Regions from separate parts of the Exiguobacterium sp. s160 genome, predicted to be linked through region 2. Evidence: riboswitches for the same ligand, from Rfam matches in the RefSeq annotation. Region 2 holds a riboswitch; each other region holds the start of a gene.
The links. Region 2 has a riboswitch for thiamine pyrophosphate ahead of tenA (thiaminase II). Riboswitches for the same ligand answer to the same signal wherever they lie in the genome.
Positions count from the first base shown of each region.

Region 1 (6,741 bases), on a different contig from region 2:
AATACACGTTTTCCTTCGATCTGATGAGAGGTGATCCATTCTTGTAAAAACTCGTTCGGCTCTGTCCCATACACATAATCCTCCGAGCTAAATCGTTCATCCCATTTAGACAAGACATTCACTTCCTCTCTACTTTTCTTTCACTATAGCAAATCGAACCAGTGACGGTGAAAATCCATCACGATTTTCCGAATTCATGCATAGTCCAGATGGGAGAAGGGAATAGATTTCTGAACTAATGGATAGAGTGGAGGCTAAGTAATGGAGAGAGTAGATGCGTCGTTATGGATTCGGGTACGAAATACGCTTGGTGAAGGTCCTTGTTGGGATGCTGAGTTAAAGCGTTTTTATTGGGTAGATATCGAGGGTCATACGTTATGGTGGTATGACGAGCGAGAAGACGAGATTTCTTCATTCGAGGTCGGAAAACAGGTCGGTTTTGTCATACCAAAAGTTACGGACGGTGTCGTCCTTGGATTGAAAGATGGAATCTATGAATGGGATGAAATTAATCGAGATCTAAATAAGATTGTCGAGCTGGATGACCCTGATGGTCGATTACGTTTCAACGACGGGAAAGCCGATCCATATGGTCGTATTTTCGCAGGTACGCTCCATCTTGAGGATGAAGAAAACCAAGCGACATTGTATCGAGTCGATCGAGATGGAACGACGACATCACTCATGGATGAATTGACACTTTCGAACGGGTTGACATGGTCTCCTGACCATTCCGTTTTTTACCATATCGATACACCGACTGAAAAAATTCGGAAATATGATTTTGATTTGAAGTCAGGAACGCTCTCGAACGGAGAGGTCGTAATTGATTTTTCAGAGGAAGAGGGCTTTCCTGACGGGATGACGTCCGACTCTGAAGGCTGTCTATGGGTTGCACATTATGCTGGTGGAAGAGTGTCACGTTGGGACCCGTCGACAGGTAAAAAATTATTGGAAGTGCATGTTCCTGCACCGAATGTCACCTCATGCGCCTTTATCGGGGATGGGCTTAATCGATTAGCCATCACGACGGCTCGCGAAGGAATGGATGAGGAGGCGCTTTCCGAATATCCGGATGCGGGATCAGTATTTATCGTCGACACAGAAGTGAAAGGGATGCCATTGTATCGTTTCGGTCGCTGAGGAGGAAATACGATGGTGAAACGACTGTTGGTTCGAGCAGGTATTGGGTTGGCAGTTGCAGCAGCAGTTAAGATGGGGATTCAAAAGTTACAAGAAAACCGAGCGCGTGAAGAAGACCATTCTTACCTCGACCCGAAGTGGGATGAGGTGCCGAGCGTCGATTCAGACAAAGATGAGGACGAGGTCGGATTGACTCAACTCGACTCGATTTATCGGGCTGAATGGCAGGCGAACGCTTATCCGCGCTCGGAAGCCGAAAGAAGGGCACTTGAAGAATAAATACCCACACGTTCAAAAACACGTCGATGGACGTGTTTTTTTGTTGACAAAAAGATGTTACCATTTCATTATATAAAAAGTAATCATTACGATTTAAATGGAGGATATATTATGAAACGTATTCCAATTACAGTACTCTCGGGGTATCTTGGTAGCGGCAAGACGACGCTGCTTAACCACATCTTACATAACCGAGATCATAAGAAATATGCGGTCATCGTGAACGACATGAGTGAACTGAATATCGATGAAAAGTTGATCGAGCAGGGAGGATTCTCCCGGACCGATGAAAAGCTAGTCGAGCTCTCGAACGGATGCATCTGTTGCACGCTCCGAGAAGATTTGTTGACAGCCGTCTATGAATTAACGAAAGATCGCGAGCTCGATGGCATCATCATCGAGTCTTCTGGGGTTTCAGAGCCGATTCCCGTTGCGCAGACATTCACGTATGCCGACGACGCGCTCGGGATCGATTTGACGAGCCGTGTCTATATCGATGCGATGGTCACTGTCGTCGATGCGTACCGCTTCTTCAAAGATTTCAATTCCGGTGAATCGCTTATGGAACGCCAACAAGCCGTCGATACAGGTGACGTACGTGAAGTCGTCGACCTTCTCGTCGACCAAGTCGAGTTTGCGGACATCATCGTATTGAACAAGGCGGACAGGGTATCTGAAGAAGAACTGCAGGAGATGAAGGGCTTACTGAAAACGCTCAATCCGAGCGCAAGGTTGTTGACCTCGACCTACTCGAATGTGGTGTTAGACGACCTACTAGACGTCCAGTTGTTCGATTTTGACCAAGCGATGCGCGCTGCAGGTTGGATTCAAGAACTCGAGTCGGAAGAACATACGCCGGAAACGGAAGAGTATGGCATCAGTTCGTTCGTTTACCGTCGGCGTCGACCATTCCATCCTGAGCGTTTGATGAATTGGATGGAACATTACCCTGAAGAAATCGTTCGTGCCAAAGGTTTCTTATGGATTGCGACACGAAACGACCTCGCTTGTCTGTTTTCACAGGCTGGGTATGCATCAACGCTCGAACATGCGGGTCGTTGGTTAGCGACACTTCCGGATAGTGAACGAGAGGCTATGTTTGCAACAGAACCTGAACTGCGTGAAGACTACATCGAGCCGTACGGAGACCGACAGAACGAATTGGTCCTCATCGGTCAACGAATGGACCGGGAGACTGTCGAGCGGTCACTTGACGCTTGCTTGTTGACGGATGAGGAGATGGAAACATCGTGGGATACGCTCCATGATCCGCTCCCGGGCACAGGTCAATTCGTCACATATTCAGATTGACCGTTTACAAAAGATTAAAACATCGCTATACTGTGACTGCATAAGTAACCGCATATTAATGACTGCACTAGGGGTGCTTCGGCTGAGATGAGAGCATGGCTCCGATCCCTTATAACTCGATCCAGATAATACTGGCGTGAGGAAGTGCGGCACTTTCTCTATGCAAGTTTGTATAGATTTTGTTGCTGCATTCTCATGAATGCGGCTTTTTTTATGCAAACACATTTAGAGGGGGAAATAGAATGAATGAATCATGTGGTACGAGTCCGATTGTCGGGTTTCGATTCACACTAAGCCCGATGACAGACGATTTTGTCGGGACAATCAAAGGTGCACTAAAACGAACGGATCTGTCAGGTGTGTGGAGACATACGGATGACGTGTCGACGGTCATCCGTGGACAAGTCGAGCATGTGTTTGACGTCGCTCGAACGGTCTTGAGTCTTGCTTCGGAAGAAGGGAAGCATGTCTCAATGAGCGGAACGTTCTCTGTCGGTTGTCCAGGGGATTCGGCGGGAGATGAGGTACTCAAGGCTCCGAGCGAACCATTAAACGGTGCATCAAGAGACCAGTACGTGTCATCGCAGTTCGCACTCTATCCGATGGGTGCTGACGATTACATGGAGCTTATCTATGAGGAAATCGAACAAGCAAAACAGGCTGGTGTCTATAACGAGTCGATGCATTATGCATCAGGCATCCATGGGAACTTAGATGACGTGTTCTCATACTACGAGGCGGCCTTTAAGCGGACGCGCGAAAAGAACCGACACGTTGTCATGACGGTGACGTTCAGCGTAAATAGTCCGTCACATGGAGGGCGACATGCTTAAATCGTGGAAATTGAAAGAAGTCGTCCTTGTCTCCGTACTATCTGTTGTCTTCGCGGTCGTCTATTTATTGTTCGTTCATATCGGTAACTTGTGGGCAGGGTTGATCGGTCCCATCGCCTACGAGTGGATCTTTGGCATCTGGTTTATCGTATCGATTATCTCCGCATACATCATTCGTAAACCGGGGGCGGCATTCATCTCAGAAGTGATGGCCGCAACGATTGAGATGTTGATTGGCAATGCCATTGGGCCACGCATCATCTTGGTCGGCATCGTTCAAGGTTTAGGGGCAGAAGCCGTCTTTGCGATGACGGGCTATAGACGTTATGAGCTATGGGTACTCATGCTTGCCGGATTTGGGTCGGCTGTCACGAGTTTCGTCTATACATATTTCATGAGTGGGTTCGCGATGTTAGAGCCAGGCTATGTGGCGACGATGTTCGGGCTGAGAGCCGTCAGTGGGATGGTCATCGCTGGAATCGGTGGGAAGTTGCTCAGTGACCTATTGCTGAAGACAGGATCACTTCGCGGTTATGCGATTTCACGAAGTGGGAACGTCCATGGTTGAGACAGAGTCACTTCATTTTCGATTCCCAGAGAGTTCTGAGGCGATTCTTGAAGACGTGACCGTTTCAATCCGTCAAGGTCGTACGATTCTTAGTGGGGCGAGCGGAAGCGGGAAATCGACGCTTCTCGCGCTATTCAACCGTCTCTATCCGGAGAATTGTGACGGAATCCTTGATGGTAGACTCGAACTACTTGGACGATCATACGACGACTATGCACCTGGCGAGATCAATCAGCAGGTCGCAACGGTGTTTCAAGACCCGGATACGCAATTTGTCATGGAGCGGGTGGAAGAAGAACTGATCTTCACACTTGAGAACTTGTCGACACCTGTCTCAGACATCGAACAACGCGTGACGGAAATCCTCGAATCGTTACAGTTGAGTGATTATCGAAACCGCAAAATTGATTCGTTGTCAGGCGGACAGAAACAGCGGATTGCTGTTGCTTGCGCTTTAGTCGGAAGGCCTCAGTGGCTACTGCTCGATGAACCGTTGACGCATCTAGACCCAGTGACCGCGCAAGAATTTGTAAAATGGCTCGACAAAATGAAAGACCTGAATGTCATTGTCGTCGAGCATCGTCCTCATCTATGGGGAGATTACTTTGACTGGCATATTGAGTTAGAGCGAGGGTGTATCGTTAGGCATGAATCATTCCGTCCGGTCGAGGATTTTGCATTCGTGAAGTCGAACGCGTCACTCTCAGCTATTCAACGCTACAAGGTTAAAGAGGTCAGACGTGATTCGTTTCAGCTTAAGGAAACGTTACTTCATGTCCGGTCAGGAGAAGTGATTGCCGTTCTCGGTCCGAATGGGAGCGGGAAGTCGACATTTTTGAGAAGCTTAACAGAACACGATCATCGGGTCGGGCTCGTGCCACAATCACCAGAACATCTATTTTTTATGAACTCCGTTGAGCAAGAGTTGCAGTTTGGTCACGAAACATCAATTGAGACCGTGATATCTGACATGGAGCTTCATAATCAGAGATTCCTCCATCCGTTATCCCTTAGCCATGGTCAAAAACGGAGGCTCGCAGTTGGAATCCAGTCGCTATCGAATAAGCAATTGCTTGCATTCGATGAACCGACTGCAGGTCAGGACGAAGCGTCACTCCATGCACTCGAGGCGCTGATGAAGCGGCATGCGGAACAAGGGCAGACCATCCTGTTCGTAACCCATGACCTATCGTTCGCCAATATCGCCAATACGTTCTATTTGATGAAGGATGGGGAACTTTCGGGACCGTTCGGGGATGAACTATGGCAGAACACAGAGATGCTCCTTGATTATCGATTGCAAGGGAGGGGAGAACGATGTCACTCCATGACATGAATCCGACGGTGAAGTTTGTGACATTGACGTTCATCATGTTCGGTCTGGCACTGTTTTACAATCCTTGGACACCGCTCGTCATCATTGTCGGTACGCTACTGATTCAGCTGGTGGCAACAGACGTATCGTGGAAGAGATGGGGAATGTTCTTAATTCCATTTCTCATCACGGCGATCGGTACGTTTTGGACGACGCTCGTGTTTGGGAAAAATCTTGAGGGAGAGTCGTGGATGACCATACTCGGTCAGGACATCACAATCGAAGAGAGACGTGTCGCCGTTGCCCTCAGTCTTCGCGTTTTGGCGTTCACGGTCCTCTCCCTTCTTTTCATATTTACAACGGATTCAAAGCGATTCGTCATGAGTTTGATGCAACAGGCGAAGTTATCGCCGACAATCGCCTATAGTGCCCTGGTCGGGTTCCGTTTCATCCCTTTGTTGCAGCGTGAGCTGCAGCAACTCCAATATGCACATCAGTTGCGAGGAATTTCGCTCAACACGAAATGGGAACGCCTTCGGCACGTTCCAAAATTACTGTTGCCACTCCTTGCAGGTTCAATCCGTCGAGCCGAACGCATCGCCTTTTCGATGGAAGCAAGAGGGTTCACGAGTGGAAAACGAACGATTTATGACAAGGTTGAGGTCAAATCAAGTGATTTTGTTTGGTCAGGTGTATTACTCACGTTATTTGGAATCGCCATCTGGGCGGGCATATAAAAAAGGAAGGTGACTCACATGGAGTCATCTTCCTTTTTCGTTTCCTTCACAATCCGAAACTTTGGTTTTACCGATTCATTGTTGAACGCCTCGAGTACCGTGTTCTCGTTGGCCATACGAATCTGTTGCGGTTCGCCTTTAGCAGTCGTACCGATACAGTACATATTCGACTCGTAATCGGCAAAGAGCGATTTATAGGATGTCGCATGGTGCATCAATCGACCAGGCGAACCCCAACCGACGATGATCATCCCGCCGCTCGCCTCCACCTCTTGTAACGTCTCTTCGACATAGTGATAATTCGTCTCGTCGAGCTGCGATTCCACATATGGAAGATTATCATTGATGGCAAGTGTTGGCACGAGGCTGATGACACGCATCTCCCGAATCGGTTGCGACAAATGATTTTGCATCAACATATAAGCACGTTGCGTTGTCGTACCTGATAAAAAGGCATCGCTCATACGCGGTGAATAGATGATGACGGCACAAATCACTCCATCCTCGACATCCGTGAACTCATACGTTCGCATATAACGTTTCGTTTTGTCTTCG
Region 1 is NZ_JACSKK010000001.1:464,484-471,224, reverse strand. It holds gene KNO86_RS02430 (class I SAM-dependent methyltransferase) at 1-122, opposite strand, end outside; gene KNO86_RS02425 (SMP-30/gluconolactonase/LRE family protein) at 262-1,143, shown strand; gene KNO86_RS02420 (hypothetical protein) at 1,156-1,422, shown strand; gene KNO86_RS02415 (GTP-binding protein) at 1,534-2,733, shown strand; TPP riboswitch at 2,793-2,893, shown strand; gene KNO86_RS02410 (Ykof family thiamine-binding protein) at 2,976-3,566, shown strand; gene KNO86_RS02405 (ECF transporter S component) at 3,559-4,134, shown strand; gene KNO86_RS02400 (ABC transporter ATP-binding protein) at 4,127-5,470, shown strand; gene KNO86_RS02395 (energy-coupling factor transporter transmembrane component T family protein) at 5,452-6,186, shown strand; gene KNO86_RS02390 (DUF1643 domain-containing protein) at 6,201-6,741, opposite strand, start outside.
Region 1: linked by a shared signal. The riboswitch ahead of KNO86_RS02410 (Ykof family thiamine-binding protein) and the one ahead of tenA (thiaminase II) in region 2 are both predicted to bind thiamine pyrophosphate.

Region 2 (6,741 bases):
CTGTATACCGCAGATTCGACGGCACGGTCGAGGTCAGCATCATCGAGCACGACAAACACGTTATTCCCACCGAGTTCAAGAGCCGTCTTTTTCAATAGACGACCGGCTTTCTCTGCGATTCCTTGACCGACCTCGGTCGAACCTGTGAACGAGATGAGACGCGGAATCGGATGTTCGACGATGGCGTCGCCGATTTCAGACCCTCGTCCGACGACGACATTAAGTACGCCTTTTGGAAGTCCTGCTTCTTCAAAGAGCGATGCGAACAGAAGACCACCTGTGACCGGTGTCGCGGTAGCTGGTTTGACGACGACCGCATTCCCGGTCGCGAGAGCTGTCACGATTGAACGAACAGCCAAATGGAACGGGAAATTCCAAGGACTGATGATTCCGATGACCCCGAGTGGTTTCCGATAAACCCGGTTCTCTTTGTTCGGCACGACCGAAGGTTTGATGAGTCCGTCCATACGGAATGGGAATGTCGCGGCTTCCTTGATGATAGCCATTGATGCGGCAAATTCGCCTTCTGCCTTGATCCGTGTACTGCCAGACTCTTTCACGAGCCAGTCGACGATGTAGTCCTTGTTGTCCATCGTCACCTGAGCAAACTTCTCGATTAATTCCCGTCGTGCTTGCGGAAGCATGTCAGCCCAGTCCGTCTGAGACGCTTTGGCTGCTTCATAAGCACGATTCAAATCATCTTCATCCGCTGATTGAATCGAGAACAGTGTTTCGTTCGAGAACGGATTGACGTTGTCGATCAACTTCTCACTTGATCCGCTTACCCACTCACCATTGATGTGCATTTTCGTAAAATCTGTATGCATATAGAACACTCCTTTGTTTTTCTTCACCATAGGAAGTATTCACTTATTTTATAAAAATAAACATCTTAATCGGTCGAGCGATCAGACTTGAAGCATGACGTTTGAGACGGATAAGGGAAGTGGGGAGGTCTGTTAGCAAGAGTAGAAACATTCCATTACTAGAACTCAAGTGTGGGTTCGTCCATCACCACTCCTTTTGAAGTTCCTGAATACTTCCTGTACAGTTAGACGAAGAGAGGGGTTAGAAAGAAACATGAAACGATATGAAGCGATTTTATTTGATATTGATGACACGTTGTTAGATTTTAAGCAAAGTGAGCACGTCGCCTTAGAACAATTACTCGCATTCTACAATGTCCGGATGACGGATGAAGTGAAGGCGCGGTACGTCGACATTAACAGCGGCCTATGGCGCGCATTTGAGCGCGGCGAAGTAGACCGTGAAGAAGTACTCGTCGGTCGTCACACGAAACTGTTCGATTCGCTCGGACTCACGGTCGACGGTCCGCAGGTCGAACAGCAGTATCGGGACTACTTACATGCAGGCGTACACATGGTCGACGGCGCGTTAGAGATTGTCCAAACGCTGAGCGCGGACTATCCGCTCTATATCGTCACAAACGGTGTGACGGAGACGCAATTCAAACGGTTAGAGTCATCGGGACTATTGCCGTACTTCCAAGACGTCTTCGTATCGGATGCGACCGGCTCACAAAAACCGATGAAGCCGTTCTTTGACTACGTCTTTGATCGAATCCCGAACGTAAAGCCAGAGAAGGGCTTAATCATTGGCGACTCAGTCACGGCAGACATCGCAGGTGGGCGGATGTACGGCCTAGATACATGTTGGTTCAATCCGAATGAAGTGGCCGCGACGATGGAGTCGACGTACGAGATTCGACACTTAAACGAGTTGAAATCACTTCTCTAAGTTCAAGCCGGATTTAGTGAATGAGACGGCAAGCGATTCGGTAGTTGCGCGAGTACTTCTGGATAGAGTGTGACGTCTCGAAGACGGTCAAGTTTTTGCCAACGATAGATGAGGTGGTCTCCTTCAGGTCCGTAAAAGTCCCCTTCTTGGAGCGGGAGGTCACCGTCTACATAAAAATAGAGACCGATTTCATGAAACGGTTGGTCGTTGTAGGTAAACAAGTTCTCGTGGACGAAGGCGAACGTGGTATCGGTCACGCGCATATCCAATTCTTCATGTAGCTCGCGTGCGAGGGCGGTTGCGGCTTCTTCACCGAGCGTCACGCGACCACCAGGCAGTGCCCAAAAGTCATCTCGGATATTTCGGTGAATCAATACGTGTCCGTCTTTCACGAAAATACCGGCGACGCGGTAATTGAAGACGCCTTGTTCAGTCGGGAATACGAGGTCCATCTATATCACTTCCAATCTTTGTCATATGTTCTAGTATACCTGAAGGAGGGATATTATGTTTCAACCACATACGCAATATCGAGATGAAGATTTCCGCGACGTGACACTCCGTGACGAAGAGCTGTCACACGTCACGTTCGAGAACTGTCGCTTCACATACGTCGATGCGACGGAACTACAAACGGAACGCTGTCAGTTCATCAACTGTGATTTTACCGATTCGAAATGGAATGCGTCCCGTCATATTGGCAGCTCATTTTTGAACTGTCAGTTCCATGGTGCCAATTTGTTCACGAGTGAGTTTGAGCAATGTAAAATGACGGGGTCTTCCTTTGAGGAGAGCCAGTTTGAAGGCGTCCATGTCACAGAAGGGGACTGGTCATTCGTCAACCTTCGTCACGTGTCTCTTAAGAAAATGGATTGGTCCCACGTTCGTTTGGTTGAGGCGGACCTATACGGTGCTGATTTGACCGAGACGGTTTGGCATCAGGCGGACTTGTCACGAGCGACACTTCAACATGCGGTGTGCCGTGGTGCTGACTTCAGAGGAGCACTTGTCGACGGGGTTGATTTTTCGAACGTGACGTTACAACAAACAAAACTAGACGCGATGCAGGCAATCCAAGTCGCGCGCTCATTGGGGGCGATTATAGAATGAAACCGGAACAAATTATTGAACAGTTGATTGCGTTCGCGAAAGAACGTGAATACATCCGAACGGTCGTCTTAAACGGTTCGCTCGTCAATCCGAACATCCGACCAGACCCATACCAAGATGTCGACCTTGTTTTTTACGTAGAAGATGTAAAAGCGGTTGCGACCGATCGCTCATGGATCGATATGTTTGGAGAAGTCTTGATCATGCAGACACCTGAAACGTCTGATCCCGAACGACATGTGGCATTTTTGGTGCAGTATGTAGACGGACATCGTATTGATTTGACGATTCGAAGCATCGAGCAACTTGATGAGATGCTCGAAGCCGATTCGCTCAGTCAGATTATGTTCGACCGAGACCATCATCCGAGTGTGACACCGTCAGACGACACATACCGTGTGACACGCCCGTCTGCTGATGAGTATGCGTCTTGTTGGAATGAATTTTGGTGGGTGTCACTTTATGTTGTCAAAGGAATCAAACGACACCAGGTGTTATACGCGCTCGATCATCTCGACATCATGCGAAATATGCTCCGTCAGATGATGCAATGGAATATCGGCTATGCGACGAACTTTTCTGTGAATCTCGGAAAATCGGGCGACGGGATGCGAGAGCATTTACCGGAAGAGTTGTGGGAGATGCTCACGGCGACGTATGCCTCGGCTGAGCTGAGCGCGATTGAAGACACGCATGACCGCCTGCAATCACTCTTCTTCTTTTGCGCGCAGCGTGTCGCGGAACAAGGTGATTTCGTCTTCCAGGAAGAAGAAGCCAGACGCGTCCGTGCCGCATGTGCAACACTTCGACATTCGAACGATTAATGAGGCCGTGAGCCGGGAAACGCTCCTTATAGAGAAAGGAGCGTTTTTTCATGAACCCATATACGACATTTATTGCTCTTCTAGTCGGAAGTCTTGTCCTCTTTGTCGGCATTCGCTTAAAAAAATGGCCAATCATTTTGGTTGCGATGCTCCCCCTTGGTCTCGTCGCATTTAATATGTTCTTACTCATCACGGGGCGCTAGGACATGTTCACTTGTCTTTTTGATACATCGATTTGATGAAGAAGGCACTCGGTAACAAAATGCCGATGGCGCCTTCGATGATGGCGAATAATCGGGTCAAACCAATCGGCAACAAATCACCAAATCCGATTGATAATAAAGTGACCCCGCTGAAATACAGGAGGTTTTCCCAAGTCGGTTCAACGGCATTCATGGATTCGAGTGAAGTCACAAGAATGACTGAATCACGAGATAAAGCATAATAAATCAATGTGAATCCTAACATGACACCAAGTAGGCTAACGAACAACTGAGCGAACAATCTCCCGTCAAATCCTGTTTGCTTGTACGTTTGACGTTTGAAAAACCAAAATACGTTCAAACTGATGAAGAGTAATGCAATGGTTAATAAAATCGTATTCAATCCGGACACATCCTTTTCATGTAAATGAGTTCATTTATTCATTCCCGAAGCGAAGAATGAAAAACAGAATCGGAAAAGGTTTGCAATTGATGAAAAGATTGATAGAATGTGGTCGAAGACGACTGAATTTCATAATGTTTGCCACTAGGGGAGTCGCGTCACGCGGCTGAGATGGACAAGGTCCAGACCCTTCGAACCTGATCTAGTTCACGCTAGCGTAGGGAAGTGGGCGAGACGACTCATATGGCTTCACCTAGATATGACTGTTCGAGACGCCGCTTCCGTTATGGGAGGCGGCGTCTTTTTATCTGTTATAAGGGGGAGTTATTATGAAATTTACAGATCACTTACGTCAGGAAGCGGATGGATTGTTTGAAGCAAGCTTTCATCATCCGTTCGTTCGTTCACTCGGAGAAGGAACGCTCGATGAGAAAAAGTTTAGACATTACGTCATGCAAGATTCGTATTACTTGAATCAATTCTCGAAAGTCCAGGCCAAAGGGGCGACGCTCGCACCGACGATGGAACTATCGAGTCGCTTTTTGACACATGCGTTGCACACGATTGAGGCGGAACTCTCACTTCATCGTGAGTTCTTTACGATGCTCAACGTGACGGATGTTGAACTGGCGACATTCGAGCCGGCACCAACCGCTTACGCGTATGCGCTTCATATGCAACAGGCAGGACCGACACTCGGTGACGTATTGGCGTCAATCCTTCCGTGTTATTGGGTGTATTACGAAATCGGTGAACGTTTAAAAGATAAACGACCCGACCATCCGATTTATTCAGCTTGGATTGCGACGTACGGTTCGGAGTGGTTCCGTGAGTTGGTGGAAGAACAGATTGATCGGTTGGATGAATTGGCTGGACAAGCGACAGAAGAAGAACGGCTTCGTTACACAAAACTCTTCTTGAAGAGTTGCTATTACGAAGTCGCCTTCTGGGAAATGGCATGGACGCTTGAATCTTGGACGTTGTCACAGGAGGTCAACCAATGAGACATGAGATTTGGAGTGAGATTCGAAAGCAGGAACCGTTGATTCACAACATCACAAACACGGTCGTCGCCAACTTTTCGGCGAATGGACTGCTCGCCATCGGTGCCTCTCCCGTCATGGCAGATGCGATTGAAGAAGTGGCAGAGATGACATTTGTGAGCGATGCGCTCGTGTTAAACATCGGAACACTTGGGACGATGACGGAAGCGACGATGATTCGTGCGGGGCAAGCTGCAAATGAAGCGGGATGTCCGGTCGTGCTCGATCCCGTCGGTGTCGGGGCCACGTCGTTCCGTCGAGATGTCGTCGAGCGGATCCTTCGTCACGTCCGCGTGTCAGTCATTCGTGGAAATGCAGGAGAAATTGCCACATTGATCGGCGTTGATTGGACAGCGCGAGGTGTCGATGCGGGTGACGGGGCGTATGAACCAAATCAATTGGCACTCGAAGCGGCGAAACGATATGGATGTGTCGTGGCCGTGACAGGAAAAGAAGATCAGGTCAGCGATGGAAGTATCGTCATAGAAGTTCATGGAGGGACAAAACGGATGACTAAAACGACCGGTACAGGCTGTTTACTCAGTGCGGTCGTCGGAGCATGTCTAGCGGTCGAAAAGAATGCACTCAAAGCGACGGTGACAGCCGTGTCGGGATATGCCTATTGCGGAGAGTTGGCGAGTGAACGGGCAGAAGGACCAGGAGATTTTCCGATTCATTTTTTAAATTCCCTCCATCAATTGACGCAATATACAATCCCGACGAATCGAATCGAGGTGTCGACCTCATGAGACCACAAGTATTGACGATTGCAGGATCTGATTCAGGGGGCGGCGCCGGTATTCAAGCCGACTTAAAAACGTTTCAAGAGCTCGGTGCGTTCGGGACAAGTGTACTTACCGCCATCACAGCCCAGAATACACTCGGTGTGCATGGGATTGAAGCGATTTCCCCGGAAATGATCACCGGACAAATCGATGCAGTGGCCAATGACTTTCAGATTACAGCATGTAAGACCGGCATGTTGGTAGATGCGGAGCGGATTGAAGCGGTAGCCGTAGCACTTGAACGTCATCGTTTCCAACACGTTGTCGTCGATCCTGTCATGGTGGCGAAAGGGGGCGCTTCTCTGTTGCAAGATAGCGCGGTCGAGGCACTTCGGACGAAGCTGTTGCCACATGCGACGGTCGTGACGCCAAATATCCCTGAGGCAGAGGTATTGGCCGGACTCGAGATTCGAACAGAGGCAGATCAGATGAAGGCCGCTCAATTGATTCGGGCACTCGGAGTCGAAGTCGTCATCATCAAAGGTGGACATATGGAAGGTGTGAAGGCCGTCGATTTGATTGTGTCCGAATCTGAAGTGTTTCAAGTGAGCGCACCCCGCGTTCGGACGAAAGACACACATGGAACGGGATGTACGTTCTCTGCAGCTTTGACGG
Region 2 is NZ_JACSKK010000002.1:429,686-436,426, reverse strand. It holds gene KNO86_RS08105 (aldehyde dehydrogenase family protein) at 1-827, opposite strand, end outside; gene KNO86_RS08100 (YjjG family noncanonical pyrimidine nucleotidase) at 1,081-1,758, shown strand; gene KNO86_RS08095 (NUDIX hydrolase) at 1,761-2,210, opposite strand; gene KNO86_RS08090 (pentapeptide repeat-containing protein) at 2,266-2,868, shown strand; gene KNO86_RS08085 (aminoglycoside 6-adenylyltransferase) at 2,865-3,692, shown strand; gene KNO86_RS08080 (hypothetical protein) at 3,743-3,895, shown strand; gene KNO86_RS08075 (ion channel) at 3,903-4,307, opposite strand; TPP riboswitch at 4,435-4,539, shown strand; gene tenA (thiaminase II) at 4,628-5,302, shown strand; gene thiM (hydroxyethylthiazole kinase) at 5,299-6,090, shown strand; gene thiD (bifunctional hydroxymethylpyrimidine kinase/phosphomethylpyrimidine kinase) at 6,087-6,741, shown strand, end outside.

Region 3 (6,741 bases), on a different contig from region 2:
TCAGAAATCGTGATGCCTCGTTCTGTGGCAATCGTCACTAACTCTTCTACTGATTTAAACATCTCACATTCTCCTTATTCCCCAAAAATAGCTATCCGTTCGATTTGCGGTAACCGTTCCAGTTCTGCGATCACTTCAGCAGGAATCGTTTCATCAATCTCAATCGCCATCAAAGCTTGCATTCCTTTTTCGTGACGACTCACTTCCATATGCCCGATGTTCAATTGATGGTTTGCCAAAACGCCGGTCACTGCAGCGATGGCGCCGAATCGATCATGATGCAAGACGACGAGCGCAGGTCCTCCACCTGTCAATTTCAACGGGAACCCATTCAGTTCCGTGATCTCAATCGTTCCCCCACCGATTGAAATCCCGACGATTTCAAATGTCCCGAACTCATCTTCGAGTAAGACACGGGCTGTATTCGGATGATCCGTCAACAAGTCACTCGTCTCAAAGATGACCTCGATCCCTTTTTCACGAGCGATGTCTAACGCCTGTGGAATCCGCAAGTCAAACGTATCAAATCCCATGATTCCACCGACAATCGCGACATCCGTACCGTGACCCCGATACGTGTCCGCAAACGATCCGTAAAACGTGATGCGCGCGGTGCGGGGCGTTCGCCCGAATAACTTCCCGGCCATCAGCCCGATGCGTGCGGCACCGGCCGTATGCGAACTCGACGGCCCGACCATGACAGGACCAATAATGTCAAACACACTACGATATTTCACTTCATTTTCCCCCTTTCAAAAATCCCTACCTTCATTATACAGAAGGTAGGGACTTGAAACAGCTTATTCCACACTAAAAATATAAGAGTAAAGCGGTTGTTTGCCGTCGTGTACTTCAATCTCAATCTCATCATTTACAGATTCGATATATGACGTCAACGCTTCCACGTCTGATTCAGATGAGCCTTCACCTGTTAAGATCGTGATGATTTCATCGTCTGCTTCGACGAGTGCATCGACCAACTTTTTAGCCGCTTCGAGGCTTGACGTCGATGAAGAAACAATTTTCTTCTCTGCGATTGCCATATGCTCGTCTTTCTTGATTTCCACACCATCGATGCTCGTGTCACGAACAGCGTAAGTGACTTGACCAGACTTCACAGTCGCGGCAGCCACTTTCATCGCTTGTTCGTTCATCTCGACATCCGCCTCTGGGTTGAAGGCGATTGCCGCCGCAAGACCTTGTGGGACCGTCTTCGTCGGGATGACAGAGACGCCGCATGGTGCGACAGATGCCGCTTGCTCAGCAGCCATGATGATGTTCGAGTTGTTCGGGAAGATAAAGACATGTTCCGCATGTGCAGATTCAATCGCCTTAACGATATCTTCTGTCGATGGGTTCATCGTCTGACCGCCTTCGATGACATGTGCCGCTCCAAGCGAACGGAACAATTCACTGACGCCTTCACCCATTGCCACCGTTACGATTGCAAATGGTGCTTTTGGCTTCTCGGCTTGTTGAACACCGTGCTGATTTGCGCCGTGTTCTTCTTCGAGAATTGTCGAGTGCTGTTGACGCATGTTCTCGATTTTGACTGCAACGAGTTCACCGAAACGCTGACCTTTCGTGATGACCTCACCTGGAGTCTCGACGTGAACGTGAACTTTTAAGAGTTCTTCGTCCGCGACGACAAGGAGAGAATCCCCTAGTTCTGACAATTCGTTACGGAATGCGTCTTCATTGAACGGCGTATCCTTTAACTTATCGTCTTGGAAACGAACCATGATCTCCGTACAGTAGCCGAATTCGATGTCTTCTGTTGACATGAACCCTTGTGCCGCATGAGCATGATGTTCTGCCTCAATCAACGCATCCATGACAGGTGCATGTGGTTTCTCGAGTTCTTTTCCTTCAAGGCTTGCAAGGAATCCTTCGTAGATGACGAGAAGACCTTGACCGCCCGAGTCGACGACGCCGACTTCTTTTAATACCGGCAACAAGTCCGGTGTACGGTCTAACGATGCTTTCGCTTCTGCGATGACACGTTTCATAAATTCAGTGAAATCACTTGTCGACTCTGACGCAAGGAGCGCTTCGTCGGCCGCTTCACGAGCAACCGTCAAAATCGTTCCTTCAACCGGTTTCATAACCGCCTTGTATGCCGTGTCGACACCGCGCTTGAGCGCCTCTGCAAAATCAACCGTTGTCAGTTCCGCTTTGCCTTCAACCGCTTTACCGAATCCACGGAACAACTGACTTAAAATAACGCCTGAGTTTCCTCGTGCTCCCATAAGTAGTCCACGAGCAAACTTCGATGACACCTCTGCGATATCTGATGAGTTCATCGCTGCTACTTCTTTCGCACCCGACGTCATCGTCAAGTTCATGTTCGTTCCCGTATCTCCGTCTGGAACCGGGAAGACGTTAAGCGAATCCACATAATCTGCGTTTTGGCTCAAGTTGGCCGCTCCGTTCGCGATCATGTTTGAGAGCGCCAATCCATCTAAACGTTTTAAACCCACACCAAATCCTCCTCCGTTTTCGTCAGTCATTCGTCAGACGAACGCCTTGAACGAATATATTTACCGACGAAACGTTTAATCCTAAAGTTTCTCCAAGCGTATACTTCACTCGGCTCTGCACGTTGTATGCAACTTCAGATACTTTCGTTCCGTAGCTTACAATGATGTGCATGTCGATATGTACGTCTTCGTCTTCTTGACGTACGACGACACCACGTGCATAATTTTCACGTTTTAACAATTCAGCAATGCCGTCTTTCAATTGTGCTTGTGAAGCCATGCCGACCACACCGAAGCATTCCATCGCCGCACCACCTGCGAGTGTCGCGATGACGTCACTTGTGATGTCAATATTGCCATATGTTGTCTTCATTTCAATTGCCATATGGAGTAGCCTCCTTTATTCGGAATGATTCCTAATGTACATTCTACAATAAGTACCTAGTTATTAAAAGAACCTGCTCCAGAAACTCGGTCAATTAACGCGATAACCTCATTCATTATTCAAATCCTTGAGAGTAATGTCAAGTTTTTTTCTTGTCATGGTACGATTTTCTAGTTGCATCGGGAAAAAAGCCGTGCTAATATAAACGAGTGTCTATTAGGACGAACCCACATAAAAAAGGAGGGGAAACGCATGGCACGTAAATGCTACGTAACAGGTAAATCACCTAAATCAGGTAACAACCGTTCGCACGCACTCAACAAGACAAAACGTACTTGGGGTGTAAACGTACAAAAAGTTCGTATTCTCGTTGACGGTAAACCGAAACGCGTTTGGGTTTCAGCTCGCGCACTTAAATCAGGTCTCGTTGAACGCGTATAATACTTATACACGAACGAATAAATCCCAGCGGCATTCGCCGATGGGATTTTTTTTTTGCTTATTTTTTGATGATCATGACGAGAACCATTCCTTGATGGACCGTCAATCGGGCAGACGCTTCGGTCCATTCATTCGAAATCGTCAACGCCTCCCCACTCTTGACCTCATGATGGTCGAGTGGATATTTGACACCTTCAATCGAGATCGTGGCCGTCTTCCAAGGCATGAAGGAAAGATAGTGCCCGTCTCGCTTCATAATGACCTCGCTACCTGTTCTCACGAGATAAACCGTTTGACCTTCTCCGTGAAGAACCATCTCCGGATACGCTTCAAGTAAGCCGACGTTCGCAAACGTCATATCGATGCGTCCGCCTAAGCCACCATATACATCCATCCGTGTCGCCCCGCGTTCTCTCGCGAACGCTAGTGCAATCTCTAAGTCCGTCACGTCTTTCTCCGAAGGATAGCGTAGCGCCTCCTCAGGCGGTAGTCCTTTAAACGAATCAAAGTCCCCGACCACGACGTCTGGCATGATCTCTTCATCTAATAATCTTTGATATCCACCATCGACACCGATGACAAAATCGGCATCACGCGGTAAGTCCGGAATGGGTTCCGGACTCGCCGCGACGATCAATATATTCATTGACGGAGATCCCGTGTCGCCACACGCGTGAAACGTGGTGCTGTCGTGAAGAGGAGCACTAACACGATGGCTGAGATGACAAAGGATGGTGCCATATACGTAGCATTGTAGCCGAGTGAATAGGCGACGACCGGACCTTCTGCATATTCAGCAAAGAAGACAATTCCCGAGATGACGTGCGCCGCGTATCGTAACATCGAACCCAGGAGCGCCCCGAGTACTAAATATGTGGCAAGCGTCTTCGTCGCCCCGTTGCTCGCAGCTTGCTTCACACGCCCCGCGAACACCCCGGCCATTCCGACGAGACCATAAGCGACCGTATAGTCGAGCAGGAATTGTACAGGCGTGAAAATATAGGCACCGAACAAGAGTTGAAGTGTCCCGACGAGGGCACCTGTCGCGAGACCACCTTTTAATCCGTGGCGGAATGCCATCACAAAGATCGGGAGCATCGCTAAACTGATGGATCCCCCTTGTGGCAAACGGTATGGAATGAGCAAATCAAAAATGAGCCCGAGCGCTGCAAACAATGAAATTTCAATGAGCGCTTGTAATTTGAAACGTGATTTCATCTTTCTTCCTCCTTTATTTGGTTGAACGACAAAAAGCAGCATGACGTAAACGCCATGCTGCTTGGATTCGCAACGTGCATTTTCGCCACATCCCTACGTCCGTGTGAACGGAACAGGTTCAAAGGGTTAGCGTATGCCTCTCAGCCACATCATGTGACACCCCTTGCGACTCTATCTTGTTGTTCTATCGTCGATTATACACGAGATGCGCCACGAATGCTATCGATGGCTGCTTTATAATCTGATTGATTATAGATGGCTGATCCCGCAACAAGGACATCAGCCCCTGCGTCGATGCAATATTTTGCCGTTTCCGCGTTGACACCACCATCGATTTCAATCTCAAAATCAAGCTGACGGTCTTGGCGGAGCTGACTGAGTGCTGAAATTTTCGGTACGACCGATTCGATGAAGGCTTGTCCCCCGAACCCTGGGTTGACGGTCATGAGCAATACCATGTCGACGTCCGCAAGCACGTGCTCAATCGTCGAGAGCGGTGTATGCGGGTTCAAGACAACTCCGCATTTTGCGCCAGCCGCTTTGATTTGTTGCAAAACGCGATGCAAATGGTTCGTCGCTTCCACGTGAACGGTCACGATGTCCGCTCCCGCTTTCACGAAGTCTTCGACATAGCGTTCCGGTTGATCAATCATCAAATGCACATCGAGGACCATGTCTGATTTTTTACGCAAGCTTGTGAGGACCGGTAGACCAATCGAAATGTTCGGCACGAACTGTCCGTCCATGACGTCAAAATGGATATAGTCCGCTCCCGCTTCTTGGACGGCTTTCACTTCCGCCTCCAAATTGGCAAAGTCGGCCGCTAAAATAGATGGTGCAATTTTAATCATCTGTCAATACCTCCGTTTTCGATCGTTTAACTCCTCCATAAAGGTAACATAATTCTCGTACCTTGTTGAAGCGATTTCACCATTTTCAACGGCTTGTTTGATGGCACATCCCGGTTCATTCAGGTGAGCACATCCGCGGAACTTACAATCGTCATGGCGTTCGACGAAATCAGGGAAGCACCACCTGAGTTCATCTGCCTCAAGTTCCTGAGGAAACTCCAAGCTTGAAAATCCAGGTGTGTCGGCAACAAGACCATCCGCTAATTGAATCAACGTCACGTGACGCGTCGTATGCTTTCCTCGACCGAGTGATTTAGAGATTTCCCCTGTCGCCAACTCGAGCTCTGGCGCGACGGCGTTAAGTAACGAACTTTTTCCGACACCGGTCTGACCGGCGAAGACACTCGTCTTCTCTTTGAAAAGACCGCGCACTTCATCCACTCCGTGAGCATGCTCTGTCGATGTCTCAATCACGTCATACCCGATGGCGCGATAACGTGCAATCGCTTCTTGTATCGGCTCGACTTCATGTTCATCGAGCAAGTCCATCTTCGTCAAGACGATGATCGGATGAATTTGCTTTGACTCGATGAGTACGAGGAAACGATCGAGTAAATGATATGAAAACGCCGGTTCTTTTACTGAAAAGAGGAGGAACGCCTGATCGATATTAGCAATCGGCGGACGAACGAGGTGGTTTTGACGCTCTTCCACCTCTAAAATATAGCCGGTCCCATCTTCTTGATCTTGAATCACTACATCGTCGCCGACGACCGGTGAGATGTTGCGTTTTCGAAAGTTCCCTCTAGCCCGACAACGAATCTCTTGATTCGTCTCGGTCATCACATCGTAAAACCCGCCTTGAAGGCGAATGATTGTTCCTTTCATTATGACTACCTCCTTTAAAAAAGAGGTGACGACACCGTCACCTCTTTATTGTGCCTCTTCAGCTTGTGCATATGTGACTGAATCTGTTCGGACAATCTCACCATCGACTTCAATCGTCGCCGTCCCGACTTCGTCAGGGGCAATGACGAGCGTATACGAATACGTTGTCGTCTCTGTGATTTGATCACGAAGCACCTCAATCTCACCACGTGCGTCAACCGTACGAATCACGACTTCGACCGTCTTCGGTTTCTTGTCTTTGTCCGGTTGTTCGACTTCCACAGTCACTTCACGTTCAATCGAAATATCGGTCGGTTCAACGCCTTCCGATACGATGACCGTGAGCTCCGTTCCCGGGTCGACTGCTGTCCCGGCTGTCGGAAGTTGACGGATGATTTGACCTTTAGGAACACTTGTCGAAAATTCATCCCGCTTCACGATTTTCAGTTTGTTCTGTTCAGCATAAATAGATGCTTCG
Region 3 is NZ_JACSKK010000001.1:64,190-70,930, reverse strand. It holds gene sdaAA (L-serine ammonia-lyase, iron-sulfur-dependent, subunit alpha) at 1-62, opposite strand, end outside; gene sdaAB (L-serine ammonia-lyase, iron-sulfur-dependent subunit beta) at 75-737, opposite strand; gene KNO86_RS00355 (DAK2 domain-containing protein) at 801-2,480, opposite strand; gene KNO86_RS00350 (Asp23/Gls24 family envelope stress response protein) at 2,503-2,865, opposite strand; gene rpmB (50S ribosomal protein L28) at 3,118-3,306, shown strand; gene KNO86_RS00340 (thiamine diphosphokinase) at 3,365-3,952, opposite strand; gene thiT (energy-coupled thiamine transporter ThiT) at 3,949-4,524, opposite strand; TPP riboswitch at 4,598-4,698, opposite strand; gene rpe (ribulose-phosphate 3-epimerase) at 4,719-5,375, opposite strand; gene rsgA (ribosome small subunit-dependent GTPase A) at 5,379-6,266, opposite strand; gene pknB (Stk1 family PASTA domain-containing Ser/Thr kinase) at 6,309-6,741, opposite strand, start outside.
Region 3: linked by a shared signal. The riboswitch ahead of thiT (energy-coupled thiamine transporter ThiT) and the one ahead of tenA (thiaminase II) in region 2 are both predicted to bind thiamine pyrophosphate.